DNA from 2 places in the Rubrimonas sp. genome. Region 2 is predicted to be linked to the other one. Evidence: riboswitches for the same ligand, from Rfam matches in the RefSeq annotation. Region 2 holds a riboswitch; the other holds the start of a gene.

Region 1 (14,741 bases), on a different contig from region 2:
TCGCCTGCGCGGCTTCCGGCGTGTCCGACGCTTCGAGCGCGCGCATGTCGTTGGACAGCCCCGAAAGCCCGAGCAGGCCGGAGCGCTTGTAGAGCAGATCGGAGATCGCGCGCGCGTCCATCCCCTCCTGCTCCATGAGATAGAGCAGCACGCCGGGGTCGAGCTGGCCGCAGCGCGTGCCCATCGGCAGCCCGTCGAGCGCGCTGAAGCCCATGGTCGAGCCGACGGACCGCCCGCCCTGCAGCGCGCACATCGACGCCCCATTGCCCAGATGCGCCACGATCACCCGACCGGCGTGCAGATGGGGGGCGATCCGGGCGAGTTCGCCCGAGACGTAGTCGTAGCTCAGCCCGTGAAAGCCGTAGCGCCGCACGCCCTTGTCGTAGAACTCGCGCGGGAGGGCGAAGACGTCGTTGACCCAGGGGTGGTTGCGGTGAAAGGCGGTGTCGAAGCAGGCGATCTGCGCGGCGTCGGGGAACGCCGCCATCGCCGCGCGCACGCCCGCGAGATTGTGCGGCTGGTGCAGCGGCGCGAACGGCTCGAGCTTCGCGAGTTCGGCCATCAGGGTCGCGGTCAGCAGCGCCGGCTCGCCATGGGCCGGCCCGCCATGAACCACGCGATGGCCCACCGCCTCGATGCGGGCCTGCGGAAACTCCGTGCGGACCAGCGAGAGGATCTCGCCGAGCGCGCCGGGGTGGTCGGCGGCGCCGGAGAGCTCCTGCGCGCGCTTCTCCGCGCCGAACTCGGCCTTCATGCGCGCGGCCCCGCCGATGTTCTCGACGAGCCCGGTCATCAGCGGCGCCGGTGCGGCCCCGGCGATGTCGAACAGGCCGAACTTGATCGAAGAAGAGCCGGCGTTGAGCGTCAGCGCGCAGGCTTCGGTCATTGCGCTGCGGCCTTCATCGCGTCCAGCCCCTCGACCCGCGCCCAGTGAAGGGCGGCGATCGCGCAGGAGGCCATCCGCGCCATGTCGCCGTCCGCGCGCGAGGTCAGCACGATCGGCGCGCGCGCGCCCATCACCAGCCCCGCGCCTTCCGCGCCCGCCAGATAGGTGAGCTGCTTGGCCAGCATGTTGCCCGCGTCGAGATTGGGCACGACGAGCACTTCCGCATGGCCCGCCACCGGGCTGTCGATGCCCTTGGTGCGCGCCGCGGCGATGCTGACGGCGTTGTCCATGGCCAGCGGCCCGTCGACGATCCCGCCGGTGATCTGCCCGCGCTCGCACATCTTGGACAGAAGCGCCGCGTCGACCGAGGAGGGGATGTCGGGATTGACCGTCTCGACCGCCGACAGCACGCCCACTTTCGGCTCCGCCATGCCGAGCGAGATCGCGAGGTCGATGGCGTTCTGGACGATGTCCACCTTGGTCTTGAGGTCGGGCGCGATGTTGATCGCCGCGTCGGTCACCAGAAGCGGATGGGCGACGCCCGGCACGTCCATCACGAAGACATGGGTCAGGCGGCGCGCGGTGCGCAGACCCGTATCCTTCGCCAGCACGGCGCGCAGCAACTCGTCCGTGTGCAGATGGCCCTTCATCAGCGCGCCGGCGCGGCCCGCGCGCACCAGCGCCACGCCTGCGCGCGACGCCGCGGCATGGTCGGGCTCGTCGAGCAGTTCTATCCCCTCAAGGCTGCGCCCGATCTCCGACGCCGCCAGCTCGATCTTGCGGCGGTCGCCGATGAGGATCGGCGTGATGATCGTGTGCTCCGCCGCCAGCAGCGCGCCGCCGAGCGAGTTGGGCTCCTCGGGCGCCACGACCGCCATCGGGATCGGCGGCAGCGGCTGGGCGAGCTCCACGAGGCGCTCGAAATGCACATGCCGGCGCACGATGAGCCCCGGCAGTTCGTGAGCCTCGAAGCGCATCTTCGTTTTCGGCGCTTCCACCACGGCCTCGCCGGTGCAGAGCTTCGCCCCGTCCGAAATGCGCTCGACGCAGGTGTCGAGGGTGATTTCGCCGTCCGGCCCCTTCCCGGTCACCTTCACACGTGCGCGCACTTCCTCGCCGGCCCGCGCGCGCGCGTGGAAGCGGAAGTTCTGCGCCCGGTACAGCGTTCCGGCGCCGGGCATGATGTTGCCGAGCAAGGCCGAGACCAGCGAGCCGATCCACATCGCAGGCGCGATCGCCTCCTTCACGCCGTCGCCGTCGCCGTCCTCGTCGGCGAGGTGCATGGGGTTGTGATTGCCGGAGACCGTCGCGAAGACGTAGAAATCGTCCGCGGTGCACAGGCGGCGCAATTCGGCGGTCTCGCCGATCTCGATTTCGTCCCAGACGCGGTTCTCGCAGATCATTGCGCGGCGGCTCCCAAAGTGTCGATGTCGTCCAGCGGGTCTTCAGTCACGTCCTCGGCGAAGGGCGGCAGCCCGAGCAACTCATGGAACTTCTGCAGCATTTCGAAAGTGTGCGGCGCCATTTCGTCGATCGCGCCGGGCACGTAGCGCACCACGCGCGCGGCGAGCGCGCGGCTCTCGGGGTCGCGCAGCAGGGCGGGCAGCGTCGCCAGCGCGAGCGCAGGGTCCAGCGTCGCGATCAGCGTCTGGGCGTGGATGATGCGGGCCCGCTCGTCGCTCGGCAGCTCGCGGAAGGGCGGGTCCTGCGTGAGGACTTTCGCCGAGCGCTCGAGCCGGTCGCGCCGGACATTGCCGCGCGACTCCGCCAGCAGCACCAGCATGCGGATCACCGCCTCGACGAAGCCGCCATCGGCGGCGTGCGCCATCGCCGCCTGCACTTCGGGCAGCGCGCGCAGCTCGGCGGGGTTCTTCTTGGTGCGCCCGACCGCCAGCGGCTTGCCATAGGCGCGCGCCCAGGGCGCGCCCCAGAGCATGTGGAACAGCGTCTCATAGCCCGCGTCGCGCGCGTCGCGCATGAAGTCGAGGTTTTGCTCGATCATGTCCGCGGCGACCTTTTCGGCGATGCGGAACGGGTTCGAGGGGCCGACCGGCGACCGATGCGCCCGCACCGCCGCAGCCCAGGAAGCGAGGGCGGACATCGCCGGATTGCGGCTCGACATCGCGGCGCGCTGGGCGCGCATCGGATGCGCCGAACGCACCGTCTCGGCCATCGGCGCATTGACCATAGCCTGAACGAACGGGCGCATGAAGGTGTCGTAGGCCTCGGCCTGCGCTTCGGACAGGCGCGCGACCGCGGCGAAGGCGCATTCCTCCTCCCGACCGTCGTCGTTGGCGCGGATCGCGTCGAGCCGGCGCTCCTCGAAGCTGACGAGGAAGCGCTTGTCGAGCCCCTCGCCCTGCACCGCGTCGATCTTCATCTCGTAGAGGCCGGGGGCGAGCTGCTCGATGGTCTTCATCGTCGAAGAGACTTCGCTGTGTTCCTTCTTCGCGATCGAGGAGGAGACGAAGATGCCGAGATGGCCGACTTCCTCATGCACCATGTAGACGATGCGCTGGCCGCGGATGCGGATTTCGTCGACATCCGCATAGGTGTCCGCGATCCAGTTGAGCGCCTGCTGCGGCGGAGTGATGTTGTCGCCATGGCTGGCGAACACGATGATGGGCGAGCGGATCTTCTTGACGTCGATGACGCGTCCCGGCTCCAGCATCGCCTGGTTCTTGACGATCCGGTTGCCGACGAAGAGTTGCTCCACGATCCAGCGGATTTCGGCTTCGTTCAGCCGGAAGAAGCCGCCCCACCAGCGCTCGAATTCGAGGAAGCGCTGCTTGCCCTCATCGACATCGGCATAGAGATCGTAATACTTGCGAAAGTAGTTGCGGCTCGGGTTCAGCATCTCGAAGTTCATCACGAGATGGGCGCCGTCGAAGATTCCGCCGCCGAGGTCGGACCAGAACATCGGCTGCCAGGCGCCGCCCATGATCCCGGCGTTGTAGCGCATCGGGTTCTTGCCGACTTCGCCCGACCAGGGCGCGATCGGCGCGCCGTTCAGGACGATCGGCCCGGTGATGTCGGGATTGGTCGCGGCGAGCAGCAGCGTCGCCCAGCCGCCCTGGCAATTGCCCATCACGACGGGGTTGGGGGCGTCGGGGTGGCGGCGCATCACTTCGCGCACGAACTCGGCTTCGGCGCGGGTGACGTCGGCCAGCGTCTGGCCGGGTGCTGGGTCGCGCTTGAAGCCGACGAAATAGACCGGATGGCCGTCGCGCAGCGCCACGCCGACCTGGCTGTCCGACTTGAAGCCGCCGATCCCGGCGCCGTGCCCCGCGCGCGGGTCGATGATCACATAGGGGCGCTTGTCGAGCGGCGCGCCGTTGTCGTCGGGCGGCAGGATGCGCAGCAGGACGTAGTTGCAGGGATGCTCGAGATCGGCCCCGTCCATCACCGTCTCGTAGTCGTAGACGAGTACGGGCGGGCAGCCCGCCGCCTCGTGGGCGATGAACACGTCGCCGCGCTCGCGCAGCACGTCCATGGTCAGCGCCATGCGCTCGGCGGCGTCGCGCAGATAGTCGGCCCAGTCCTGCGCGAGCTGGCCCGAGGCGCGGCGCTCGGTCATCTCGCGGGCGGCGCCGCTCAGCGTCTCGAAGGCGGCGCGGGCGCGGGCGTTGTGGGTGCGCGCGATGGTCTCGGCATGGCGCGACCATGCGCGCATCGTGAGTTCCTGCGCCGAGGCCATCTCCCGATAGGCGTCTGCGGCGGCGCGCATCCACGCGCCGGGATCCGTCTTGGGGTCGGTCGCAGCGAGTTCGGCCAGCGCCTCCACCGGCGCGTCGAGCATGTTGCGTCTCGTCATGACCTTCTCCTCGCTTGCCTTCGCGTCATCCGACGATGCTGTAGCCGCCGTCGATGGGGTGGACGCCGCCGGTGACGTTCGCCGCCTCGCGGCTGGCGAGGAAAGCGGCGTAGGCGCCGACATCCTCGATGGTCGCGAGCTGGTGGGTGGGCGCGCGCTCGGCGGCGCGGTTGAGCATCTCGTCGAATTCGGCGATGCCGGAAGCCGCGCGCGTCTTCAGCGGGCCGGGCGAGAGCGCATGCACCGAGATGCCCTTCGGCCCGAGTTCGGCCGCAGTGTAGCGCACCACCGATTCCAGCGCGGCCTTCACCGGCCCCATGATGTTGTAGTTCTCCACGACCTTCTCGGAGCCGTAGAAGCTGACCGTCATGCAGGTTCCGCCATCGGGCATCAGCGGCTCGGCGCGGCGGATCATGCGCAGGAAGGAATGCACCGACACGTCCATCGCGACGGAGAAGCCCGCCGCCGACGCATCGACCACGCGCCCGTGCAGGTCTTCCTTCGGGCAGAAGGCGATCGAGTGCAGCAGCGTGTCGAGCCGGCCCCAGCGCGCCGCGATCTCGGCGAACAGCGCGTCCATCTGGGCGTCGTCGGCGACGTCGAGCGGCATCACGATCTCGGCCTCGAGGCGCTCGGCGAGCGGGCGGACATGCGGCTCGGCGCGCGCGTTGAGATAGGTGACGGCGAGGTCGGCGCCCTGGTCGCGCAGCGCCTTCGCGCATCCCCAGGCGATCGACTGGTCGTTCGCGATTCCGACCACGAGCGCCTTCGATCCTTCGAGCGAGAACATGCCGCCTCCTGCACTGTGAGACCGCTACTCTAGGATCAGTCCGCGGCGCGTCACATGAATTTTGTGCAACGCAACACAACAAATCGGAATTTCCGGTTAACGCAAGCCCGGATGTGGCGGCGCGCCGCAGTTGCGACGGCGCCGGCGCGCGGTCGCACAGGGGGCGCGCAACAGGCGACGAGGATGCTCAGTAGCCGCGCAGCGCGCGCTCCGCGGGGCTGGCGCCTATCGCCGGCGCGGGCTTCGGCTCAGAACGATTCCCGGACTTTCAGATGCACATGCGCATGCGGCTCGCCCTCGCCATGCGCGTGGGTCGATTCGGTGATTCGCACCGGGCAGAGCGCCGCCGAGCCATGCAGCACGCCGCGCTCCAGAAACAGCGCCTCCGCATGGGCGCGCAGCTCGGCGGCGTCGCCGCGCAGGATCTCGACTTCGAGGGCGGCGTCATGGTCGAGCGGCACGGTGGTCGCGGCGATGGTGCGGTCGTGGCGGTCGTGGCGCGCGTCGGCGATGCGACGGCCGAGATCGCGGGTGGCGCGGCGGCAGACATAGCTCACCACGCCCACGCAGTCGCCGCGCGCCGTGTCGGCCACGACCGCGCCGAGGCCGCGCCGCGCGAGGTCGCGCAGCGCCTCCGAGCGGTTCGACGCGCCGCTGCGCGCCATGAAAGCGTCGATCTCGGCCAGAAGCTCCTCGTCGAGGGTCATGGTCACGCGCTGCATCGCCTCGCCTCTTCTCCGCCGCCCCCGCCGTCCGATGACGCCGCGCCGGTCATTCGGGCGCCAGCAGCGCGAGCGCCTCGGCGTGCAGCCGCGCGTCGCCCGCCGCCAGCACCCGCCCGCCCTGCGAGCAGTCGCCGCCCCGCCAGTCGGTGACCACGCCGCCGGCGCCCTCGACCACCGGGATCAGCGCCTGCACGTCGTAGATCTGCAGGCCCGCCTCGATCACCAGATCGACGCAGCCCGCCGCGAGCAGCGCATAGGCGTAGCAGTCGAGCCCGTAGCGCGTGAGGCGGGCGCGGTCGCGCACCCTCCCGAACGCGGCGCGCTCTTCGGGCGTTCCGATTTCCGGGAACGTCGTGAAAAGCGTCGCGTCGGCGAGCCGGGCGCAGGGCCGGGTCGCGAGCGCGCGGGTCTCGATCCCGCGCGACCAGCGCGCCGCACGTGGTTGTTCGGGCAGGCTGAGGCCCTCGAAGCGCTCGCCGGTGAAGGGCTGGTCGATCACCCCGAGGAACGGGCGCCCTCCTGCGTTCGCCGCGATGAGCACGCCCCAACTCGGCGCGCCCGACATGAAGGCGCGCGTGCCGTCGATGGGGTCGATCACCCATGTGACGCCGGAGCGCGAGGGCCGCGGGGCCTCCTCCTCGCCGATCACGCCGTCGTCGGGCCGGATCTGCGCGAGCGTCGCGCGGATCGCGGCCTCGGTCTCGCGGTCGGCCTGTGTGACGGGGTCGAAGCCGCCCGCGCCGCCCTTGTCGCCCGCGGCCAGATCGCCGCTGCGGAACCAGCGCAGGGCCGGCGTGCGCGCCGCATCCGCCGCGGCGTGCGCGGCGTCTCGCAGAGCCGAGACCGTCGCCGCGCCGAACTCCGTCATCGCGCCCTCCGCCCCTGAACGTCCAAGCAACCGGCGCGCCTTGGCGCCGACAGGGGCAAGCTGACGCCGCAGAGCGGCGTGGTCAACGGCTTCAGGCGGCGTCGCTGAGCACCTGCGCGAGGTCGAAAAGTCGCCGCCGCTGGGTTTCGGGGATCGCGTAGTAGGAGCGCAGAAGGTCGAGCGCTTCGCGGTCGCCGAGGAAATCCGCCGGCGCGCGCGTCGCGCCCTCGACCGCCTCGACCGGCGCCTCGTCGGCGTCGAGGCCGGCGAAGAAGAAGGAGATCGGCGTGTCGAGCGCCGTCGCGATGTCCCACAGCCGCGATGCGGAGATGCGGTTCGCGCCGGTCTCGTATTTCTGGATCTGCTGGAACTTGATCCCGACCCTTTCGCCAAGTTGCTGCTGGGTCATTCCGACCATCCAGCGACGATGGCGGACGCGCTTGCCGACATGGACATCAACCGGGTGCGACATGGATTCCTCTCCTCAACCAACGCTCACGCAGCTGTGATAGCAAATCGCGTGCCAATTGGCCGCTCGGGGCGGGCGCCGTTGCACGCGGAAGAAGAATCCATATCGATCGACGCACGTTCGGCCTGTGTCGCAGATGCGGGCGATGTGAAAAGGGTTAATTCTTTGCGACGGGCTCGGCGACGGCTATGCGTTTTGCGCCGCACTTTCGCGTTAAAAGTGCAAAACGCATCGCATAATGCGAATCGGCTCTGCGTCGCGTTTCCGGGGCTGCGCCGACCTGCGCCAGGTCAGCCCTGAGCCTTGCGCGACTCGCGCTTGCGCTCGTTGGGGTCGAGGAAGCGCTTGCGCAGCCGCAGCGATTTCGGCGTCACCTCGACCAGTTCGTCGTCCTCGATATAGGCGATCGCCTCTTCGAGGCTCATGCGGATCGGCGTGGTCAGCACCACCGCCTCGTCCTTGCCGGCGGCGCGGATGTTGGTGAGCTGCTTGCCCTTGAGCGGGTTCACTTCCAGGTCGTTGTCGCGGCTGTGCTCGCCGATGATCATGCCCTGATAGACCTGCTCGCCGCCGCCGATGAACATCCGGCCGCGGTCCTCCAGCTTCCACAGCGCGTAGGAGACCGAGTCGCCCGTCTCCATCGAGATCAGCACGCCCTGCCGCCGCCCCGGGATCGCGCCCTTGTAGGGCGCCCATTCGTGAAACACCCGGTTCAGCACGCCGGTGCCGCGCGTGTCGGTCATGAACTCGCCATGATAGCCGATCAGGCCGCGGCTCGGCACATGGGCGACGATGCGGGTCTTGCCGGCGCCGGCGGGGCGCATCTCGGCCAGTTCGCCCTTGCGCTGGCTGAGCTTCTCGACCACCGCGCCGGCGTATTCCTCGTCCACGTCGACCGTGACTTCCTCGACCGGCTCCAGCCGCTGGCCGTCCTCCTCGCGCATCAGCACGCGGGGCCGCGAAATCGACAGCTCGAACCCCTCGCGCCGCATGTTCTCGATCAGCACGCCCATCTGAAGCTCGCCGCGCCCGGCCACGTCGAAGGCCTCGCCGCCCGGCGTCTCCGTCACGCGGATCGCGACGTTGCTCTCGGCCTCGCGCATAAGCCTGTCGCGGATCACGCGACTCTGCACCTTGTCGCCGTCGCGCCCCGCGAGCGGGCTGTCGTTGATGCCGAAGGTGACCGAAATGGTCGGCGGGTCGATGGGCTGGGCCTCCAGCGGCGCGCTCACCGACAGATCGCACAGCGTGTCGGCCACCGTCGCCTTGCTCATGCCCGCGAGCGCCACGATGTCGCCCGCCTCGGCGCGCTCGACCGGCATGCGCGCGAGCCCGCGGAAGGCGAGCACCTTGGAGATGCGGAAACGCTCGATCTCGCGCCCGTCGCGGCTCAGCGCCTTGACCGTCGCGCCGGCGACGGCGGCGCCGCTCTCGACGCGGCCGGTCAGGATGCGCCCGAGGAAGGGATCGGCCTCCAGCGTGGTCGCGCGCATGCGGAAGGGCTCGGCGGCATGGGCGACCTGCGCCGGCGCCGGGACGTGTCGGACGACGAGATCGAAAAGCGGCGCGAGGCTCGCGCGCGGGCCGTCCAGCTCCACATCGGCCCAGCCGTTGATCCCCGACGCGTAGAGGACCGGGAAGTCGAGCTGCTCGGAGGTGGCGTCGAGCGCCACGAAAAGGTCGAAAACCTCGTCGAGCGCGCGGTCGGGCTCGGCGGCGGGCTTGTCGACCTTGTTGAGCACGACGATGGGCCGCAGCCCGAGCCGCAGCGCCTTGGAGGTGACGAATTTCGTCTGCGGCATCGGGCCTTCGGCGGCGTCGACGAGCAGCACGACCCCGTCGACCATGCTCAGGATGCGCTCGACCTCGCCGCCGAAATCGGCGTGGCCCGGCGTGTCGACGATGTTCACCCGCGCGCCGTGCCACTCGACCGAGGTGCATTTGGCGAGGATGGTGATCCCGCGCTCGCGTTCGAGGTCGTTGCTGTCCATCGCGCGTTCGGCCACCGCCTGATTGGCGCGGAACGATCCGGACTGCTTGAGCAATTCGTCCACCAGCGTCGTCTTGCCATGGTCGACATGGGCGATGATGGCGATGTTGCGGATGTCCATGCGTCACGGTCCTGCGGTTGCGGCTCGCGCGGTCTCTAGCCGAGGGCGGGGGGAAAACCAACTGCGCTGTCGCAGTGCGGCGCCGTCAGAGATAGCGCAGCCAGCGCAGCAGCAGCGCCACGCCGAGGCCGAGCGACAGAACCAGCGCCGAATAGACGGGAAACGACCAGCTCTGTTCGGCGAAGGGGATGCCCTCGAGATTGACCCCGAACAGCCCGGTGATGAAGGTCAGCGGCAGGAACACCACCGACACCGCCGACAGCGTCAGCAGCACCGTATTGGTCTGCTCGGCGACCCGAAGCGCCGCCTCGTCGGAGATCACGGCGCTGCGCGAGCGCACCGCTTCGAGATCCTCGGCGATCCGGCCGAAGGCGTCGGCCTCCCGGCGCAGCGCCTCGCGCTCGCGCTTGGCCAGCCAGTCGGGGCGCAGCCGCGCCAGCCGCGCAACCGCCATCGCCTGCGGCGCGACATGGCGGTGCAGCTGGATCGCGTCGTGGCGCGCGTCGTTCAGCGCCCTTCGCCGCCGCACCGGAAGCGCGCTCTCGCTGCGCAGGGATTCGATTTCGAAGGCGTCGACGGCGAGTTGAAGTTCGTCGAGCACCGGCTCGAGCTCCTCGCGCAACTCGCCCACCAGCCGCGCCACGAAGGCCCCGGGACTCGGCGTCTCGCCGCGGTCGAGCGCGGCGCATATGGTTTCGACGGCGCGCACCCGCCGCCCCTCGACCGAGACCACCCGGCGCGGTTCGATGAACAGCCGCAGCGAGACCATGTCCTCGGGGCGCTCGCCGGGCTCGCGGTTGGCGCCGCGGAGGATCAGCAGGACGCCGCCGTCGATGGCGGCGAGGCGCGGGCGGGTGTCCTGCGCGATCAGCGCCGGCGCCACCGCCTCGGGCAGCCCGGCCCCGTGAAGCAGCCAGTCGCGCGCCTCCAGCGACTCGCGCCCGAGATGGACCCACCGCCAGCCTTCGCAGGCCTCTGCGAAGGCCGATAGCGGAACGGCGCGGGCGGCGCCGAGCGGTTCGATCTCGCGGGCGTGGATCACCCCGGTGGGCGCGCTCATGCGGCGTCTCGCGCATTGTTCAGCGAAAGCGTTAGAATAACCGGGTGGCGAAGGGCAAGGCGTCGCCTCGCCCTTCGGCGTTGCGCGGCCTCGATCCTGACCGGAGCGTCCACGACGGCTGAACGCGCCGGTGCGACCTGCTGGGAGCGGAAGGGGCGCAGGGGCGCTTCAGCCTTCGGGGCGAGCAGGCCCGCCATGATCGTGATCATGATCGTGCGGCGCGGCGGGCGCGAGGCGGCCTTCCACGAAGTCTCGCGCCGCGCGCGCCGGATCGGTTTCGGACGTGGCCAACGCTGCGACGCCGCGCGCCGCCATGCGCCGGCGGAATCCCTCGCCGACGCCGCCCGCGATGATCGCGGCGATTTCGTAGAGCGGATGCGGGCCGTCGCCGTGGAAATCATGCAGCGCCATGCCCATCGGCAGCTTCAGCCGCTCGATCTCGCGCGGCGCTTCGCCCGGGCTGGCCTCGAAGATGAAGAACTTGCGCGTCCGGCCCACATGCGCGGTGACGGTGCGGAAATTCTGGCTGGCGACGGCGATGCGCATCTCGGCCTCCCTACTGCGAGCGGCGCGAACCGGCGCCCCGGTCGAGCAGGAGCGTCTGGTCGGCGGTCAGCTGGAGGATGCATTCGGAGGCGACGATCATCCGCTCGGGCGCGCCGCGTTTCAGCATCGCCTCGAAGGCGCAGCGCTTCTCGGCCCACTCCTTCCACGCCTCGCGCAGCGCCGCGAGGTCGTCGGTCAGGCGCGGCGCCCCCTCGGCGATCGCCTTGCCGTGCAGGGCGTCGAGCCGCGCCGCCTTGGCCGCCATACGCTCCTCGGCCTCGGCGAGCCGTTTGCGCCACCAGCCGGTCTCGGTGTTCAGACACAGGGCGGCGTCGACGGGATCGGGCTTGCGGAGCGCGGCCCGGCAGGCCCGGGCGCTCTCGCCGATGCAGGCGCGCCTCGCTTCGTCCGACCCGGCCTCGGCGAGGCAGGCCTCCGTCGCAGGGGCGGGCTTGCGCGCGGGGTCGGCGGCGGCGGCGGCGGCGTTCAGGCTGGCCAGAACGAGCAGCGCGGGAAGAAGGTGGCGTCGACGCATCGGGGGCGCCTCTCTGGTTGGGTCGGCCCCGGGGGCGCGAGACGTCGCACGGCTTAAGCATGGGCGCGCCTGCGCCGTCAGTGACACGCTCACAGATCCTGATGGTTTCCGTCCGAAATAAGCGTCGGCGGTCGGGCCGCCGGCCGACCGGCGCTCCGCCCGACGCGGGAACCGGCCGCGCGCGCAGTCGAACCGGATCGGACGCGAAGGGTTGACTCGGCCCGGCGGAATTCGTCTAGCTGCCGGCTCGGACAGGGGCGTCCGCGCATGCGCGGGCTGAGAAGCACCCTTCGAACCTGAACCAGATCATGCTGGCGTAGGGAGTCCGCGGTGCCATCGGCGCGCGCCACTGTCGGTCGCGTCACCGCATCGCCTCTCCCGACGTCCGAAAGGGGAGAGCGATGGAGAACCCGGGCGACCACCTTGCGCGGATGCGCGAAACCGCGCCGCTTGTGCAGAACATCTCGAACTTCGTCGCGATGAACCTCATGGCCAATGTGCTGCTGGCCGTAGGCGCGTCGCCTGCGATGGTCCATGCGCGCGAGGAAGCGGCCGAGTTCGCCGCTCTGGCGCAGGCGCTGACGGTCAATATCGGCACGGCGGACCCGGCCTGGGGCGCGGCGATGCAGGACGCCGCCGCCGCGATGAACGCGGCGGGCCGGCCATGGGTCTTCGATCCGGTGGGCGTCTCCGCCACCCGGTTCCGACGGGACCTCTCCGCGCGGCTGATCGCGCTGAAGCCGACGGCGATCCGCGGCAACGCCTCGGAGATACGCGCATTGGCCGGGCTCTCCGGCGCCGCGCGCGGGGTCGACGCCGGCGACAGCGTCGAGGCTGCGATGGAGGCGGCGCAGGCGCTGGCCCGGCGCACGGGCGGGGTGGTCGCCGTGTCGGGGGCGGTCGATTACGTCACGGACGGGACGCGCGGCTGTCGCGTGGCCAACGGGCATCCGCTGATGGCGCGGGTGACGGCGATGGGCTGTTCGCTCAACGGCGTGATCGCCGCGTTCTGCGCTTGCGCCCCTGCGCTCGAGGCCACGGCGGCGGCGCTGGCCTGCTACGGCCTGGCGGGCGAGCGGGCCGCGCAGGCCGCGCAGGGGCCGGGCAGCTTTCAGCCGGCCTTCCTCGACGCGCTGGCGGCCCAGACGCCCGCGGCCCTCTCCGCCGGCGCGAAGGTGTCGGCGGCATGATCGGCGCGGTCTATGTCGTCACCGATCCCGACGCGCCCCTGCCGGTGTTCGAGCAGGCCCTCGCGGCGGCGCGCGGCGGGGCCCTGACGGTGCAACTGCGCGACAAGACGGCCCCGGACGCCGATCTGACGGCGCTGGCGCGCGCGCTTCTGGCCGAGTTGCGCCCGCGCGGTGTGAAGCTGATCGTCAACGATCGGCTGGAGGTGGCGCTGGCGGCCGACGCGGACGGGCTGCACATCGGCCAGACCGACGGCGACCCGGCGGCGGCGCGCGCGCGGCTCGGGGCGGGCAAGCTCCTCGGCCTGTCCGTCGAGAGGCCGGAACACTGCGCCGCCGTCCCGGCTTGCGTCGACTATCTCGGCGCGGGGCCGGTGCGGGCGACCGCGACCAAACCCGACCACGCGGCCCCGGTGGGCTTCGACGGGCTGGCGGCGATCGCGGCGCGCGCGCCGGCGCCGGTGATCGCGATCGGCGGTCTGGGCGCCGGCGACGCGGCGGCGGTGAAACGCGCCGGGGCCGCGGGCATGGCGGTGGTCTCGGCCGTCGCGCGCGCGCCCGACCCCGAGGCCGCGACGCGGGCGCTGGTCGCCGAATGGAGGCGCGCATGATCCCCAACATCCTCGCCATCGCCGGCTCCGACCCGTCGGGCGGGGCGGGCGCGCAGGCCGACGTCAAGGCGATCTCGGCCTGCGGCGGCTATGCGATGGCCGCAATCACCGCGCTGACGGCGCAGAACACGCGCGGGGTGACCGGCGCCCAGCTGGTCGCGCCCGACTTCGCGGCGGCGCAGATCAGAGCCGTGCGCGACGACATCCGCATCGACGCCGTCAAGATCGGCATGCTGGGTTCCGCCGACATCGTCGCGGCGGTGGCCGAGGCTCTGGCCGGGCTCGACGCGCCCATCGTGCTCGACCCGGTGATGGTGGCCAAGGGCGGCGACCGCCTGCTCGCGACCGATGCAGTCGCCGCCTTGCGCGAGGCGCTGCTGCCGATGGCCGACGTGATCACGCCCAATCTTCCGGAGGCCGCCGATCTGCTGGGCGCGGCGCCCGCCGCCGACATCGCGGAGATGGCCGCGCAGGCGCAGGCCCTGCGCGCGCTGGGCGCGCGCGCCGTGCTGATGAAGGGCGGGCATCTGGGCGGGGCGGACAGCCCCGACCTGCTGGTCCACGCCGGGGGCGTGGAGCGGCTGGACGGGCCGCGCCACGCCACGCGCAACACCCATGGCACGGGCTGCTCGCTCTCCTCGGCGCTGGCCTGCGAGTTGGGGCATGGCCGCGCGCTGCCGGAGGCGGCGGCGCGCGCCAAGGCGTGGCTCTCGGACGCCATCGCCGCCGCCGGAGACCTCGGCGTCGGCGCCGGTCATGGCCCGGTCCATCATTTCCACGCCCTCTGGAGAAACCCGCGATGAGCTTCACCGAAACCGCGCTGCGGGAGAACGCCCGGCTCTGCGCCGATATCCGCGCAATGCCTTTCAACCGCGCGCTCGCCGACGGCTCGCTGGAGCAGGCGGTTTTCCAGCACTACGTCTTGCAGGACGCCCATTACCTCGAGGGCTTCGCGCGCGCGCTGGCCTGCGCCGCCGCCAGGGCGCCCGACGCCGAAGCCGTGGCGCAGCTTTCGGGAGCGGCGGCGGGCGCCATCGCGGTGGAGCGCCAACTGCACGCCCATTTCATGGGGATCTACGGCGTCGATTCGGAGAGCTTCGCCGCCACCCCGCCCAGCCCCGTCTGCGAGCACTATGTCG
Region 2 (14,741 bases):
GGTTCGATTCCCTTCACCCGCTCCACTTCTCCGGCGCGACGGGCCCTCAGCCGCGGACGATCCAGCCGCCGCCGAGCACCCTGTCGCCTTCGGGCGCGTAGAACACGCAGGCCTGGCCCGGCGCCACGCCCTCCTCGCCGTCGGCGAGGACGACCTCGGCGCTGGCCGGTCCCGTGGGCAGGATGCGCGCAGGCGCGGGAGGGCGGGTCGAGCGGACGCGGACTTCGGCGTCCCAGCCCCCGGACGGCGCGGCTCCGAAATCGCCGTCGCCGAGCCAGTTGACCTCGCGCAGCGCGATCCGCCGCGTGCGCAGCGCCTCCCGCGGGCCGACGACGACGCGCCGCGCCTCCGCCTCCAGCCGGACGACGAAGAGCGGCGCGCCGCCCGAGAGGCCGAGGCCGCGGCGCTGGCCCACCGTGTAGTGGATGATCCCCGCGTGACGGCCCAGAACGCGGCCCGCCTCGTCGACGATCTCGCCCGGCTCGACAGCGCCGGGGCGCAGCTTCGCGATCACCGACGCGTAGTCGCCGGTCGGCGCGAAGCAGATGTCCTGGCTGTCGGGCTTGTCGGCGACGGGCAGCCCGAGTTCGGCGGCCAGCGCGCGGGTCGCGGCCTTGTCGGGCAGACCGCCGAGGGGGAAGCGTAGGAAGTCGAGTTGCTCGCGGGTGGTGGCGAACAGGAAATAGCTCTGATCGCGGCGTGGATCGGCGGCGCGGCGGAGTTCGGGGCCGTGCGGCCCCTCCGTGCGGCGGACGTAGTGGCCAGTGGCGAGGCAGTCGGCGTCGAGGTCGCGCGCCGTCTGAAGAAGATCGCGGAACTTGATGCGTTCGTTGCAGCGCACGCAGGGAATGGGCGTCGCGCCGGCGAGATACTGGTCGGCGAAATCGTCGATGACGCTCTCGCGGAAGCGACTTTCATAGTCGAGGACGTAATGCGGAAAGCCGATCGTCTCGGCGACGCGGCGGGCGTCGCGGATGTCGCGCCCGGCGCAGCAGGCGCCCTTTTTGGCGAGCGCCGCGCCGTGGTCGTAGAGTTGCAGCGTCACGCCGACGACCTCGTAGCCCTCGCGCGCGAGCAGCGCCGCGACCACGGAGCTGTCGACGCCGCCCGACATGGCGACGACCACGCGGGTGCGCGCGGGCGGCTTCGGCGCGGCGAGCGCGGAGAGGGCGAGGTCGAAAGGCATGGAGGGGTTCTAGCCGAGCGGCGTCGGCGCTTCAACGGCGGCGCTGCTCGGCGCGCCGCTGTGTGACCGGCGTCACATAACCCACTCGCGAATCGGGTAGCATTGCTCGGCATCGCGTCGAAGTTGCAGCGAGCGCTGGTTTCAGCGCCTCTCCCGTACGCCGAGTATCGGAGGATCCGATGACGCAGGCCGAATTGTTCGAAGCCGCCATGCTGATCTGTTTTTCGATCAGTTGGTACTGGTCGATCGCGCGGATGCTGAAAGTGCGCACCGCGGTCGGGAAAAGCGCCTTCTTCGTCGTGCTGATCTGCACCGGCTACGTGTTCGGCCTCAGCGCGAAGCTGCTGGCGTGGCGCGCGACGGGCGAGCTCAGCCCGCTGATCTGGCTCTATGGCTGGAACCTGATGGTCACCGCCTTCGACCTCGCGCTGGTGCTGCATTTCACCCGCGTCCGCGACCGGCTGGCGCCGACGCTGACGCACCGCCCGGGCGAGCGCCCGCTCAGCCCTGCGAGGCCAGCGCCTTGAGCCCATAGACCAGCTCCAGCGCCTCGCGCGGGCTCAGCGCGTCGGGCTCGACCTCCGCCAGCCGCGCCGCCAGCGCCGAGTGCGCGGGCGGCGACGGGGCGGCGCGCGCCGCAGAGAACAGCGGCAGGTCGTCGATCAGGGCGGCGGGCCGGGCGCCGCGCGCCCGCTCGCCCTCCTCCAGCGCTTCGAGCACTTCGCGCGCCCGGGCCACCGCCGCGGCGGGCAGGCCCGCGAGCCGGGCGACCTGCACGCCATAGGAGCGGTCGGCGGCGCCAGGGCGGACTTCGTGGAGGAACACCACGTCGCCCTCCCATTCCCGCACCGCCATGGTCACGTTGCGCAGGGCGGGCAGCCTGTCGGCGAGCGCGGTCAGCTCGTGGTAATGCGTGGCGAACAGCGCCCGGCAGCGATTGACCTCGTGCAGATGCTCGAGCACGGCCCATGCGATGGAGAGCCCGTCATAGGTCGCCGTGCCCCGGCCGATCTCGTCGAGGATCACCAGCGCGCCGGGGCCGGCCTGATTGAGGATCGCCGCCGTTTCGACCATCTCGACCATGAAGGTCGAGCGCCCCCGCGCCAGGTCGTCCGCCGCGCCCACCCGGCTGAAGAGCTGGTCCACTGCGCCGATCCGCGCTCGATCGGCCGGGACGAAAGCGCCGCTCTGCGCGAGCACCGCGATCAGCGCGTTCTGGCGCAGCCAGGTGGACTTGCCGGCCATGTTGGGGCCTGTCAGCAGGTTGATCCGCGCGCCGGCGCGCCCGCCCGACAAGTCGCAATCATTGGCGACGAAGCTCCCTTCGCCGCGCCGCCGCAGCGCTTGCTCGACCACCGGGTGCCGCCCGCCGACGATCTCGAAGGCGGTTCCCGCCTCGACTTCCGGTCGCGTCCAGCCCTCGGCGGCGGCGAGTTCGGCCAGCCCCGCCGCGACGTCCACGGCCGCCAGCGCCTCGGCGGCCTCGGAAATCTCGGCGCTGCGCGACAGGACCAACGCGCGCAGTTCGGCGAAGATGCGCAGCTCGATCTCGAGCGCCTCCGCCCCCGCCGACAGGATGCGCGATTCGAGCGTCGCCAGTTCATCGGTCGAGAACCGCATGGCGCCGGCCATGGTCTGGCGATGGCGGAACAGGTCGGCATGCGGCGGCGCGGTCAGCTTGCCCGCCTGCGCCGCGCTGACTTCGACGAAGTAGCCCAGCACCGCATTGTGGCGGATCTTGAGCGTGGCGACGCCAGTCAGCGCCGCATACTCGGCCTGAAGCTGCGCGACCACCCCGCGCCCGTCCGCCCGCAGCCGACGCGCCGCGTCGAGCGCCGCATCCGCGCCGTCGGCGACGAATCCGCCTTCGCGCAGCGGCGCCGAAGGGCCTTCGACCAGCACGCCTGCGAGCGTCTCGGAGAGATCGCCAGGGCCGAGCAGCGCGCGCGCGGCCTGCGCAAGCTCCTCCGGCGGGTCGGCGGCGCCGAGGCGCGCGGCGATTTCGGCGGCGCGCGCGAGACCGTCGCGGACCGCCGCCAGATCGCGCGGCGCGCCCCGGTCGAGCGCCAGCCGCGACAGCGCGCGCGCGATCTCGGGGGCGCCGCGCAAGGCCGCCCGCAGCGCGCCGCGCAGCTCCGCATCGGCGACGAGATAGCCCACGGCGTCGAGCCGGCGCGCAACCGCCGCCGGGTCGGTCAGCGGGGCGGACAGCCGCGCTTCGAGCAGGCGCGCGCCGGCGGCGGTCGCCGTCCGGTCGATGGCGGCGAGCAGCGCGCCCTCGCGCCCGCCCGAGAGCGCCCGCGTCAGCTCCAGATTGCGCCGCGTCGCGGCGTCGATGCGCATCGCAGCCTCCGCCGCCTCGCGCCGCGGGGGGCGCAGCAGCGGCGCGGCGCCCCGCTGGGTGATCTCGACGTAGTCGGCCAAAGCCCCGAGCGCGGCGATCTCGGGGCGCGAGAAGGCGCCGAACGCCTCCAGCGCCGCCACCTTGTAGAGCGCGCGCAGCCGCGCCTCGGCGGAGGCGCTGTCGAAGCTCGCCGGCCCGAGCGGCGTCGCCGCCGCGCCCGCCTCCTCGATGGTCCCGCGCAGGCCCGCGTCGAGCCAGAGCGCCTCGGGCGCCAGCACTTCGCGCGGCCCCACGCGGGCGAGCCAGCCCGGCAGCTCCGCGCGCGCGAGCGGCGCGGCGCGCACGTCGCCAGTGGACAGATCGCACCAGGCGAGCCCGCTTTCGCCGCGGATTTCGGCGTAGGCGGCGAGGTGGTTGGCCGAGCGCGCCTCCAGCAGCGCCTCCTCGGTCAGCGTGCCGGGGGTGACGAGGCGCACGATGTCGCGCGCGACGACCGATTTCGCGCCGCGCTTCTTCGCCTCCGCCGGGTCCTCCATCTGCTCGCAGACGGCGACGCGGAAGCCCTTGCGGATCAGCTGCGCCAGATAGGCCTCGGCGGTGGCGACGGGCACGCCGCACATCGGGATGTCCTCGCCGAGATGCCTGCCGCGTTTGGTCAACGCGATGTCGAGCGCCTGCGCCGCGCGCACCGCGTCCTCGAAGAACATCTCGTAGAAGTCGCCCATCCGGTAGAACAGCAGCGCGTCGCCCGCGCGCGCCTTGATCTCCAGATACTGCGCCATCATCGGCGTGGGCGCGTCGTCGTCTTTCGGCATGGCCCCTCGGCGGATGCGCTGGTCGGGGTCATGGCTAGCATGGGCGGGGCGGATTGGCGAAGGGCCGCCCGGAAAGATCGTCCCGGGTCGAAGCGCGGCCCGACCGCCCGCAGCGCGATCAGGCCGCGCCGGGCGTCCCCGCGCCATGGCCCCGCGCCATCGGACCGAAGACGCGCTCGAGCGGCGTCAGCGCCGCCCCCAGCACCCGGGCCGGCCAGCCGACGCAGCCGGCCTCGATCAGCGGCGGCGCGAGCCCTGCGAGCCGCATCCGCGCCAGCGCCTCCCGCGTCGCCTCAACGGTCCGGGCGCGCCACTCCGGCCGGAACACGCCGTCGATGAAGACATGCGACAGGTCGACCACCGCATGCGCCGCCGCCGCCGCATGCGCGAGCGCCGGGGCCGCCGTCCCTAGCCACTCGGCGAACAGGGCCTCGGCTTCCGGCGCCTCGGTCTGCCCGCGGATCACCGCCATCGCCGGATGGCCGCGCGCCGCCAGAGCCTCCTCGAGCGCCCGCAGCGAGGCGTCGTGCAGCAACTGCCGCGCCCCGCCCGAAAGCGCGGGTCCGGGAACCGGCGCTGCGGCGAGCGCGCCGGCGGCGCCGTGATCGCCGGCGTGCAACCGCCCGGCGATCGCCAGCCCGCCGCCGACGAACGTCCCCAGATAGAGGCACAGCGCCGCCCCGTGCCCGATCGACGGTCCGCGCGCCAGCTGCGCGACCAGCGCCGCCGCGCTGTCGGGGATCGTCTCGACCCGCAGCCCAGGCGCCAGCCGCAGCGCCGCCGCGACGTCGACGTCGCGCCACAGATCGCCCGGAGCGGGTTCGCCCGCCGCCGCGCTCCAGCCCGAGATGTCGCCGGGGATGGCCACGCCGACGCCGACGAACCTCGCCGCGCCCTGCGGCGCCTCCGCCATGAGTTCCGCCACCATCTCGCGGGCGAGGACGAAGGAAGCGGCGGGGTCGGGCCTCGGGTCGGGGCCGTCATGCGGGACCTCCCGCGCGGCGACCACCTCGCCCAGAAGATCGACCAGCGCCGCCTCGACGCTGCGCCGCCCGATCTTGACGCCGATCGCGCAAGCGCCCTCGGGGTCGAGCGTGAAGGGGGTGATCGGCTGGCCGATATGGCCGCGCTGCTTGGCCTGCGCGCGCAGCAATCCCCGATCCGCCAGACCGCCGACGATGGTCGAGGCGCCGGGCGCGCTCAGGCCCAGAAGCCGGGCGATCTCGGCCCGCGAGAGCGCGCCCCGCGCGCGGATCGCCGCGATCACGCGCCGTTCGTTGTCGCTGCGCAGTTCCGGGATCTGGCGGGCGGGCATCCTCTGCCGCTCTGGGGGATTATTCGGACTCGATAGCATAAGTTAGTTCACTTAGCCAACTCACGGCCATGCGGCGCTTTGCGCCCGGCGAGGCGCGTGCGGCGGCGCCGGGCGTGGCGGCCCGAGCGGCTGGCTCCGGGGCAGGTCGCGGAGGCTCCGATGCGCCCCGACCACGCGCCCGACCGCAGGATGCGCTTCCCGGTTCCGCTGCATGTCGCCGAGCGCGACGAGGTCGAACGCGGCGCGCAGCCATATCGCTCATCACCGCGAGCGCGCATGCGATGACTGGAGCGCGACCGAGATCGGGCGGCGGGGGGGGGTAGTGCCGGCTTCTGTTGCCAGGCGCCGGCGGCCCCGCCTGAAGCGGCTAAGCCTCAGGACTTCAGTTTCGGTTTGGGCGCTGCATTACGCAGCGACGGCCACCGGAGCACGGTTGTCATTGGCAACTGTACTTTTTGATCCGATAACGGCGAATCCCACCGAGCGAAAGCATAACGCCTTTACACGTCCGTCGATCCTGTTTCGGCCCCCGCTCCCGTCCATGACCGGGTGGTTGGTGGAGCCGCCGGGTACCGCCCCCGGGTCCGAACCGCTTATTCCGCGCGCGTTTATCGCCATAGTCCCTTGCGGGACAACGCCAACATGGCGTTTCGCGCGCCGTTTCGCAAGTCCTCAGGCGACGACGCGGAAGGTGAGGTTGATCCTGCCGCCGCCCGGCAACAGCCCGCCCGCCCCGAAGCGCAGCCGGTCGATCCCGTGATAGGCCAGCCGCGCCGCGCCCCCCAGCACCGCGACGTCGCCCGAATTCAGCCAGACCGACGCGGTCGGGTCCGACCGCTCCAGCCCTCCGACCCGGAACAGCGCCGGATCGCCGAGCGAGACCGAGACCACGGGAGCGTCGAACCGCCCTTCGTCCGCGTCGCGATGCAGCCCCATCCGCGCGCCCTCGCCATACCAGTTGATCAGCATCGAATCGGGCGGGTCCGGCCAGTCGGCGATTTCCCGCCAGACCGCCAGCGCCGCCTCGGGGATCGCGGGCCATTGACGGCCGGCGTCGGGGTGGCGGTCGGCGTAGCGATAGCGGCCCCGGTCGATCACCCATCCCACGCGCCCCGCCGAGCTCATCCGCACCGACATCGGCTTGCCCCACGCCGTCACCGGGCGGATCAGCGGCGCCTCGGCCAGCGCGCCGCGCACGGCGGCGACGAGCTCGCGCTGCCGGGCGGGATCGAGCAGCCCCCTGAAGATCAGGACGCCCTTGAGGTCGAGCGGCGGGGTCATGCCGGGCAAATGCGCCGTGCGGCGCGTCGCGGCAAGGGCTTGCGCCGCGCCGGCTTCGCGTTACCATCGACGCCGCCTCGGGGCGCCCGGAAGGGCTGAGACGCTGCCAAGCGGACCCGTTGAACCTGACCCGGATCATGCCGGCGTAGGAAAGGCGCGAAGGCTCCGCCCTGGCGGGGCCGACTCCGCCGGACCCTGCGTCGCGATGGAGGACACATGAAACCGACCCCCCTCTCCGCCGCGACCGTCGCTTTCGCCCTGCTCGGCCTCGCCGCGCCGGCGCAGGAGCGGCCGGTCCTCACGGTTTACGCCTATGACAGCTTCGTCTCCGAATACGGCCCCGGCCCGGTGATCGAAGCGCGCTTCGAGGCGCAATGCGGCTGCGACCTGAACCTCGTGGCGGCCGGCGACGGCGCCGCGCTGCTCGGCCGGCTGCGCCTCGAAGGCGAACGCAGCCCCGCCGACGTCGTGCTCGGCCTCGACCTCAACCTGATCGCGGCGGCGAAGGATGCGGGCCTCACCGCCCCCCACGGGATCGACGCGCCGCCGCTCGACCTGCCCGTGGACTGGAGCGATCCGCATTTCCTGCCTTTCGACTGGGGCTGGTTCGCCTTCGTCTATGACGAAACCCGCCTGACCGACGCGCCGGACAGCTTCGAGGCGCTGATCGCCGCGCCCGAGGACGTGACCATCGTCATTCAGGACCCCCGCACCTCCACCCCGGGCCTCGGCCTGCTGCTCTGGATCAAGGAGACCTATGGCGACCGCGCGCCCGAGATCTGGGAGGCGCTCGCCCCGCGCATCGTCACCGTCACGCGCGGCTGGTGGGAGGCCTATTCCGCCTTTCTCGACGGCGAGGCGATGATGGCGCTGTCCTACACCTCCTCGCCCGCCTATCACGCGATCGCCGAGGACGACCCGACCAAGCGCGCCGCGCTCTTCTCCGAAGGCCACCCGCTCCAGATCGAAGTGGCCGCTGCGCTCGCGAATGCGCCGCAGCCCGAGCTCGCCCGCGACTTCCTGCGATTCATGCTGAGCCCGGATTTCCAGTCGGCGATCCCGACGACGAACTGGATGTATCCCGCCCGCGCCGAGGGAGCCGAGCTTCCCGGCGCCTTCGCCGCCCTGCCCCGCCCGGCCCGCAGCATCCTCACCGATCCCGAGGCGGCGACGGCCCTGCGCGAGGAGGCGCTGGCGGAATGGCTCGACGCGCTGAGCCGCTAGCCCTGCGCCCGCCGGTTCTGCTGGCGGGGCTCGCCGCGCTCGCCGCAATCCTTTCGCTGACCGGCGGAGCCGCCGCGGTGGTCGCATGGCGCGCCGAGGGGGCGGCCGCGGCGTTCAGCCGGGCCGACTGGGCGGCGGTCGAGTTCACCGTGACGCAGGCCGCGCTCTCGGCGGCGCTGTCGGTTCTGGCGGCGATCCCGCTGGCGCGGGCGCTGGCGCGGCGGCGCTTCGCGGGGCGCGCCGCGCTGATCCGGCTGATCGGCGCCCCATTCCTGCTGCCCGTTGTGGTCGCCGCGCTCGGCGTCGTCGCGGTCTGGGGGCGCAACGGCTGGCTCGGCGACGGGCTCGCCGCGCTCGGCCTGCCGCGGCCGGACGTCTACGGCCTGCCGGGCGTGCTGCTCGCCCATGTCTTCTTCAACCTGCCGCTGGCTGCGCGGCTGATCCTGCAGGCCTATTCCGACATCCCGCCCGAGCGCTGGCGGGCGGCGGCGCAGCTCGGCGTCGAGGGCTGGACGCTGTTCCGCCTGCTGGAGGGCCCGGCGCTGCGGCGCGCCGCGCCGGGCGCGCTCGCGGTGATCTTCGGCGTCTGCGCCGCGAGCTTCACCGCCGCCCTGATGCTCGGCGGCGGCCCGCGCGCCACGACGCTGGAGCTTGCGATCTGGCAGGCGGCGGTCTTCGAGTTCGACCTCGCGCGCGCCGCCCGGCTGGCGTCGCTGCAACTGGCGATCAGCCTCGGCGCGGCGCTTGCGGCGCTGGCGCTGGCGGCCCCCGCAGCCTCGGGCTTCGGCGGTTTCGCCGCCCCCGATCGCTGGGACGGGCGCTCGCGCGCCGCCGCGCTGGGCGACGCGGCGGCGATCCTCGCCGCCTGCCTGTTTCTCGGCGCGCCGCTGCTCGCGGTCGCGCTGCGCGGCGCTGCGGGGCTGGCGGCGCTCGACGCCGCGCTCTGGGCGCGGATCGCGGAGGCGGCGCTGCGCAGCCTGATCGTGGCGGCGATTTCGGCGACGCTGGCGCTCGCGTTCGCCCTGCCGCTCGCGGCGCTGTCGGCGGCGCTGGAAGGCGCGGGCGCGCGCCGCAGGGCTCGGCTCGTCGAGGCGGCGGGGCTGTCGCCGCTCGCCGCCTCGCCTTTCGTGCTGGGGATCGCGCTGTTCGTCCTGCTACGGCCCTTCGCCGACCCCGTCGCGCTCGCCCTGCCGCTGACGGCGCTGGTCAACGCCGCGATGGCCGCGCCCTTCGCCCTGCGGCTGACGACCCCCGCGCTCGCGCAGGCGGCGGCCGAGCGCGGGCGGCTCGCGGACGCGCTCGGGCTGCGAGGCCTCGTGCGGCTCCGCGCGCTCTACTGGCCCGCGCTGCGCCGCCCCTTGGGCTTCGCGGCGGGGCTCGCGGCGGCGCTGGCGGCGGGCGATCTCGGCGTGATCGCGCTGTTCTCGGCCCCGGACGCGCCGACGCTGCCGCTTCTGATGAGCGAACTCGCCGGGAGCCGGCGGATCGACGCCGCGCATGCCGCGGGTCTGATCCTGATCGCTTTGGCGTTCGCGCTGTTCTGGGCCTGCGACCGGCTGATCGGAGGGCGCGCATGATCTCGGTCGAGGGCCTCGTCGCCCGCGCCGGCGGCTTCGCACTGCGCGCCGACCTCGCCGCCCCCGCGGGCGCGCTGGTCGCCGTGATCGGCCCGTCGGGCGCGGGAAAATCGACGCTCCTCGCCGCCATCGCCGGGTTCGCGCCCGTCGAAGCGGGCGCCATCCGCGTGCAGGGCCGCGATCTGGCGGGCCTCGCCCCCGCCGACAGGCCCGTCACCCTGCTCTTTCAGGAGAACAACCTCTTTCCCGATCTCGACCTCGCCGCCAATGTCGCGCTCGGCCTGCGTCCGACGCTGTCGCCCACCCGCGCCGAGCGCGCGCGCGTCGAGGCCGCGCTCGCCGAGACCGGCCTCGAAGGGCTCGGGCGGCGGATGCCTGCGGAGCTGTCGGGCGGCCAGCGCCAGCGCGCCGCGCTTGCCCGCGCGCTGCTGCGCGACCGGCCCGTCCTGCTGCTCGACGAGCCCTTCGCCGCCCTCGGCCCGGGCCTGCGCGCCCAGATGCTCGACCTCGTGGACCGCACCCTGCGCGCCCGCGGCGCCACGGTGATCCTCGTCACCCACCAGCCCGAGGAGGCCCGTCGCGCCGACCTCGTCGCCTTCTGCGCCGAGCGCCGGACCGGCGAGGGACCCGCAACGGGGGGCGAGATCCGCGGCGCGCGCCCGGCCGCCGAGATTTTCGCCGACCCTCCGGCGGAGATGGCCGCGTATCTGGGCCGGTGACCGCGCCGCCTCAGCCGCGCCGAAACAGCCCGGCGATCCGCCCGACCAGCGGCGCCGCCCAGCCGACGACCGGGATCAGCGCGAGCCCCGCGGCGAGCCCCAGAACGCCCGAGCCGAGCGCGTGGACGCTCCAGGCCGCCAGCCCCGGCGCCTGCGGGACCAGATGGGCGAGCGCCTCGCCCGCATGCTCCAGCGCATGCTCGATCCCCGGCAGCCCGAACACGGCCAGCCCATGGATCATGATCCCGCCGCCGACCCAGATCATCGCCGCCGTTCCGACCACCTTGAGCACGTTCAGCAGATGCGGCATCGCCCGCACGATCCCCCGCCCGAGCGCCCGGATCGCCTGCGACGCCAGCCCGTGGCCGTCGTTGCGGGCGAGCGCGAGGCCGACATCGTCGGCCTTCACGATCAGCGCGACGGCGCCGTAGACCAGCGCCGTGATCCCCGTCCCCACCGCCGCCAGCACCAGCGCCTGCGTCAGGAAACCGGCGTCGGGCACCGCCGAGAGCGTGATCGCCATGATCTCCGCCGACAGGATGAAGTCGGTGCGGATCGCGCCGGCGACAGTCCGCCGCTCGAGCGCCTCCGCCGTCTCGGCGCCGTCGAGCTTCGCCTCATGGGCGTGGGCGGCGTGCGGGAACAGCACCTCGTACACTTTCTCGGCGCCCTCGTAGCACAGGAACGCGGCGCCGAGCATCAGCAGCGGCACCACCGCGAAAGGCGCGGCGAGGCTCAGGATCAGCGCCGCCGGCAACAGGATCAGAAGCTTGTTCTTCAGCGAGCCGAGCGCGATCTTGCCGACGATCGGCAGTTCGCGCGCCGGCGAGAAGCCGGTGACGTAACGCGGCGTGACGGCGGCGTCGTCGATCACCACGCCCACCGATTTGGTCGCGGCCTTCGCGGCATGGCCGGCCATGTCGTCGAGCGAGGCGGCCGCGGCCCTGCCCGCCTGGGCCGCGACGTCGTCGATGGTTGCGGCGGCGGCCTTGGCGATGGCCGCGACGTCGTCGAGCAGGGCGATCAGTCCGACGCTCATGGCGGCTTCTCCGGTGGCGCGACGGCCTTATAGGGGCGCGGGGCGCGCCCTCCAACACAAGAAAGCGGCGCGCGCTCAGGGGATTTGAAGCCGTCGCGCCGCCCCGATAGGATCGCCTGCGCAATCGGAGGGCGGCGGATGAGCGAGACGACGGGCGAGGCGCGGGCCGACCGGCTGATCCATGTCAGCCTCGACGATCGCGGCCTGCCGCCCCCCACCCCGGAGATCGAGCAGGAGCGCCGCGTCGCGCTGTTCGACCTGCTCGAGGACAACCGCTTCCGCCTGCCGCCGCGCGGCGAGGCGCCGCCGCCGCCCGGCCCCTATCGGCTGTCGCTGTCGGTGCGCGACGGCCGGCTCGCCTTCGAGATCGCAGACGAGGCGGGCGCGCCGGCGCACGCATTCCTTTTGTCTCTGTCGCCGTTCCGGCAGGTCATCAAGGAGTATTTCGCGATCTGCGCCAGCTATTTCGACGCGGTGAAGCGGCTGCCGCCCGCGCAGATAGAGGCGATCGACATGGGCCGACGCGGCCTGCACAACGAAGGCTCGCACCTTCTGATGGAGCGGCTCGCCGGCAAGGTCGAGACCGACATGGAGACGGCGCGGCGGCTGTTCACGCTGATCTGCGTCCTCCATTTCAAGGGCTGAAAGCATGCCCGACGGCCTGCCGGGGGCGGCCCTGTTCTCCTGCGACTGGAACGCGGTGCGCTCGCCGATGGCCGAAGGCATCGCCAAGCGGCTGGTCGGCACGAAGATGTTCGTGCAGTCGGCCGGCGCGCGCGGGCTCGAGCCGCTCGACCCCTTCGCGGTGGAGGTCTGCCGCGAGATCGGCGTGGACATCTCGGGCCACAAGACCCACACGCTGGCCGAGATGCGGGAGTGGGGCGACGATCTCAGCCAGTTCGACCTGATCGTCGCGCTCTCGCCCGGCGCGCAGCGCCACGCGCTGGAAGCGGTCGCCGGCTCGCATGTCGAAGTCGAGTACTGGCCGACCCTGGACCCCACCGATCTCGGCGAGACGCGCGAGCAGAAGCTCGCCGCCTATCGCCAGACCCGCGACCAGCTGCGCGAACGGCTCATGGTGCGCTTCGGATTGATCCTGTAGAGGTTCGCCGCCCTCCCCCCGGACTCAGGCGGGAACGGCGTCGCCAGAGCGCGCGACTCGGATGAAATCACCGGTCTCGAGCATTAACCCTCGCGCACGGCGCGGGTCATCGGCGCCAGCGCTTCGGACTTCGACGGCCTGCGCTGTCGGCCAAGGATGCTGAGGATTTCGGATGCCGACGACGAAGACTCCGAACCGCTTCCGAACGATCATCCTGTCGGCTCTGGTCCTCGCGCTCCTCGCCACGGCGCAGACGCTCCCGGCCCGGGCCGCGGTCGCCGCGAATCTGGGCATTCTCGCCGTCTTCAAGTATTTCGACTTCTTCGTCGAGACCGCGAACGACGCGGCGATGGCGCTGGGGCTTTCCGGGGGCTTCCCTATGCCGGGCTGATCCTGCCGGTCGGGATTTCCTTCTTCACCTTCCAGGGCGTCTCCTATGTCATGGACGTGCATCGCGGCGCGATCGCGGCGTCGCGGCGCGTCGATGAGGTGCTGCTCTACATCAGCCTGTGACCCCAGCTCGTCGCAGGCCCCATCGTGCGCGCCGCGGACCTGCTCCCGCAGGTCCGCGACCGCTGGACGCCGCCGCGAGGGCCGACGCGGATCGCCGCGGGTCTCGCCGTGGCGGTGATCCTGTCTGGACTTTTCAAGAAGCTCGTCCTCGCCAATTATCTCGCCGTCGATCTGGTCGACGAGGCGTTCTTCGACCCCGCCCTTTACGGCGCCGCCGATCTGACGCTCGCGGCCTACGCCTACAGCGTCCAGATCTACTGCGATTTCAGCGGCTATTCGGACATGGCTATCGGCTTCGCGGCGCTTCTGGGGTTCACGCTGCCGAAGAATTTCGACCAGCCGTTCCGCGCCGCGTCGATGCGCGAGTTCTGGCGGCGCTGGCACATCTCGCTGTCGACCTGGCTGCGCGACTATCTCTACGTTCCACTTTGGCGGCTGTTCACCATGCGCAATCTCCTCGTCACGATGGTGCTCGGCGGCCTGTGGCACGGCGCGGCGTGGACCTTCCTGATCTGGGGCGCGCTGCATGGCGCGCTTTTGGCGGCGGAGCGGGCGACCGACGCGCGCGCGGCGCCGAGGGGGTCGGCGCGGCGGGCGGTCGGCGTGGCGAGCACCCTGCATCTGGTCGTGCTGACATTCGTGATTTTCCGCAGCGAGTCGCTCCCGCTGCTCCGGGACTATCTCGCAGGCTTCGCGCGCTGGGATGAGCCGGCGGAGCTTGCGACGCCATTCGTCCTCGCGCTCGCCGCCTTCGGGCTGGCGATGCATTTCACGTCGCCGCAAGCAACCGAGCGCGCCGCCGCCGCGCTCGGGGCGCTGCCCTGGCCTGCGCTCGGCGCTGTGACCGGGGCGGGGATCGCGCTGATCGGCTATCTCGCGCCCGACGAACTCACGCCCTTCATCTACTTCCAGTTCTGAGAGCGCCGCGCCATCCCCATGGCCAAAACCCTCTCGCTGCGCCACACCGCTCTCGCGTTGGCGCTTTCGGCGATGGCGGCTTTGGCGCTCGACCCCGGCGCGGCGGGGCTGGATGCGCCGGGCCGTTGGGTCAGGGAGGCCGTCGCGCAGTTGCGCGAGGGCTGAGCCCTTGCGATGATCGGGCTGCGGCGACGCGATGCGGGAGGTCCGCCATGGTCAGCCTTCGCGATCTGGGCGCCGTGCTGATCGGCGCGGCGGCCAGCCTCCCCGCCGCGCCCGCGGCGGGCTTCGAAGGGCTCGACGCCTGTCCGCCGGCGCCGGTCGTCGGTGCGGCGGGCCCGGAGCGGGCAATCTTCATCCGCACGCCGCAGGGGCGGATCGCGGGCGCGCTGGCGGGTCCGCGCGACAGCCGGCCTGTGGCCGCGGTCCTGCTGCTTCACGGCTACACCGGCGCGCGCGACGAAATCCCCGTCGCGGGCGGAGAAGGCATGTTCGCACGCACGGCGCGGGCCTTCGCGGAACGCGGCGTCGCCACGCTGCGGATCGATTTCCTCGGCTCGGGCGAGAGCGACGGCGACTGGGCGGACACGACCTTCGAGGGTCAGGCGCGCGACGTCGGCCATGCGCTGGAGTCGCTGGCCGCGGAGTTCGGCCCTGCGGGCGCGCGGCTCGGCGCGCTGGGCTACAGCCAGGGCGGGCTTGTGGCGC

The links. A riboswitch is a leader RNA that binds a small molecule or an ion and turns the genes downstream of it on or off. The one in region 2 is predicted to bind thiamine pyrophosphate.
Region 1: it holds a riboswitch for thiamine pyrophosphate, as region 2 does, so the genes downstream of both, thiM (hydroxyethylthiazole kinase) here and thiB (thiamine ABC transporter substrate binding subunit) in region 2, are expected to answer to the same signal.

Annotation. Positions count from the first base shown of each region.
Region 1 is NZ_DAIQNN010000031.1:9,234-23,974, reverse strand. Features, by position in the region: gene V7Q31_RS09470 (acetate/propionate family kinase) at 1-886, opposite strand, end outside; gene V7Q31_RS09465 (bifunctional enoyl-CoA hydratase/phosphate acetyltransferase) at 883-2,289, opposite strand; gene V7Q31_RS09460 (DUF3141 domain-containing protein) at 2,286-4,700, opposite strand; gene fabI (enoyl-ACP reductase FabI) at 4,726-5,490, opposite strand; gene nikR (nickel-responsive transcriptional regulator NikR) at 5,739-6,212, opposite strand; gene V7Q31_RS09445 (inositol monophosphatase family protein) at 6,262-7,083, opposite strand; gene V7Q31_RS09440 (helix-turn-helix domain-containing protein) at 7,175-7,555, opposite strand; gene typA (translational GTPase TypA) at 7,843-9,663, opposite strand; gene V7Q31_RS09430 (CorA family divalent cation transporter) at 9,749-10,723, opposite strand; gene V7Q31_RS09425 (NifB/NifX family molybdenum-iron cluster-binding protein) at 10,892-11,269, opposite strand; gene V7Q31_RS09420 (lysozyme inhibitor LprI family protein) at 11,280-11,804, opposite strand; TPP riboswitch at 12,048-12,144, shown strand; gene thiM (hydroxyethylthiazole kinase) at 12,206-12,994, shown strand; gene thiE (thiamine phosphate synthase) at 12,991-13,602, shown strand; gene thiD (bifunctional hydroxymethylpyrimidine kinase/phosphomethylpyrimidine kinase) at 13,599-14,405, shown strand; gene tenA (thiaminase II) at 14,402-14,741, shown strand, end outside.
Region 2 is NZ_DAIQNN010000008.1:17,429-32,169, reverse strand. Features, by position in the region: tRNA gene V7Q31_RS03820 (tRNA-Gly) at 1-25, shown strand, start outside; gene mnmA (tRNA 2-thiouridine(34) synthase MnmA) at 47-1,186, opposite strand; gene V7Q31_RS03810 (hypothetical protein) at 1,366-1,713, shown strand; gene mutS (DNA mismatch repair protein MutS) at 1,688-4,345, opposite strand; gene V7Q31_RS03800 (ROK family transcriptional regulator) at 4,464-5,660, opposite strand; RNA gene ssrA (transfer-messenger RNA) at 5,982-6,332, opposite strand; gene V7Q31_RS03790 (alpha-ketoglutarate-dependent dioxygenase AlkB family protein) at 6,333-6,941, opposite strand; TPP riboswitch at 7,010-7,110, shown strand; gene thiB (thiamine ABC transporter substrate binding subunit) at 7,158-8,165, shown strand; gene V7Q31_RS03780 (thiamine/thiamine pyrophosphate ABC transporter permease ThiP) at 8,141-9,742, shown strand; gene V7Q31_RS03775 (thiamine ABC transporter ATP-binding protein) at 9,739-10,461, shown strand; gene V7Q31_RS03770 (DUF808 domain-containing protein) at 10,472-11,500, opposite strand; gene V7Q31_RS03765 (UPF0262 family protein) at 11,639-12,145, shown strand; gene V7Q31_RS03760 (arsenate-mycothiol transferase ArsC) at 12,150-12,602, shown strand; gene V7Q31_RS03755 (hypothetical protein) at 12,775-12,993, shown strand; partial or broken gene V7Q31_RS03750 (MBOAT family O-acyltransferase) at 13,128-14,033, shown strand; gene V7Q31_RS03745 (hypothetical protein) at 14,052-14,198, shown strand; gene V7Q31_RS03740 (alpha/beta hydrolase family protein) at 14,246-14,741, shown strand, end outside.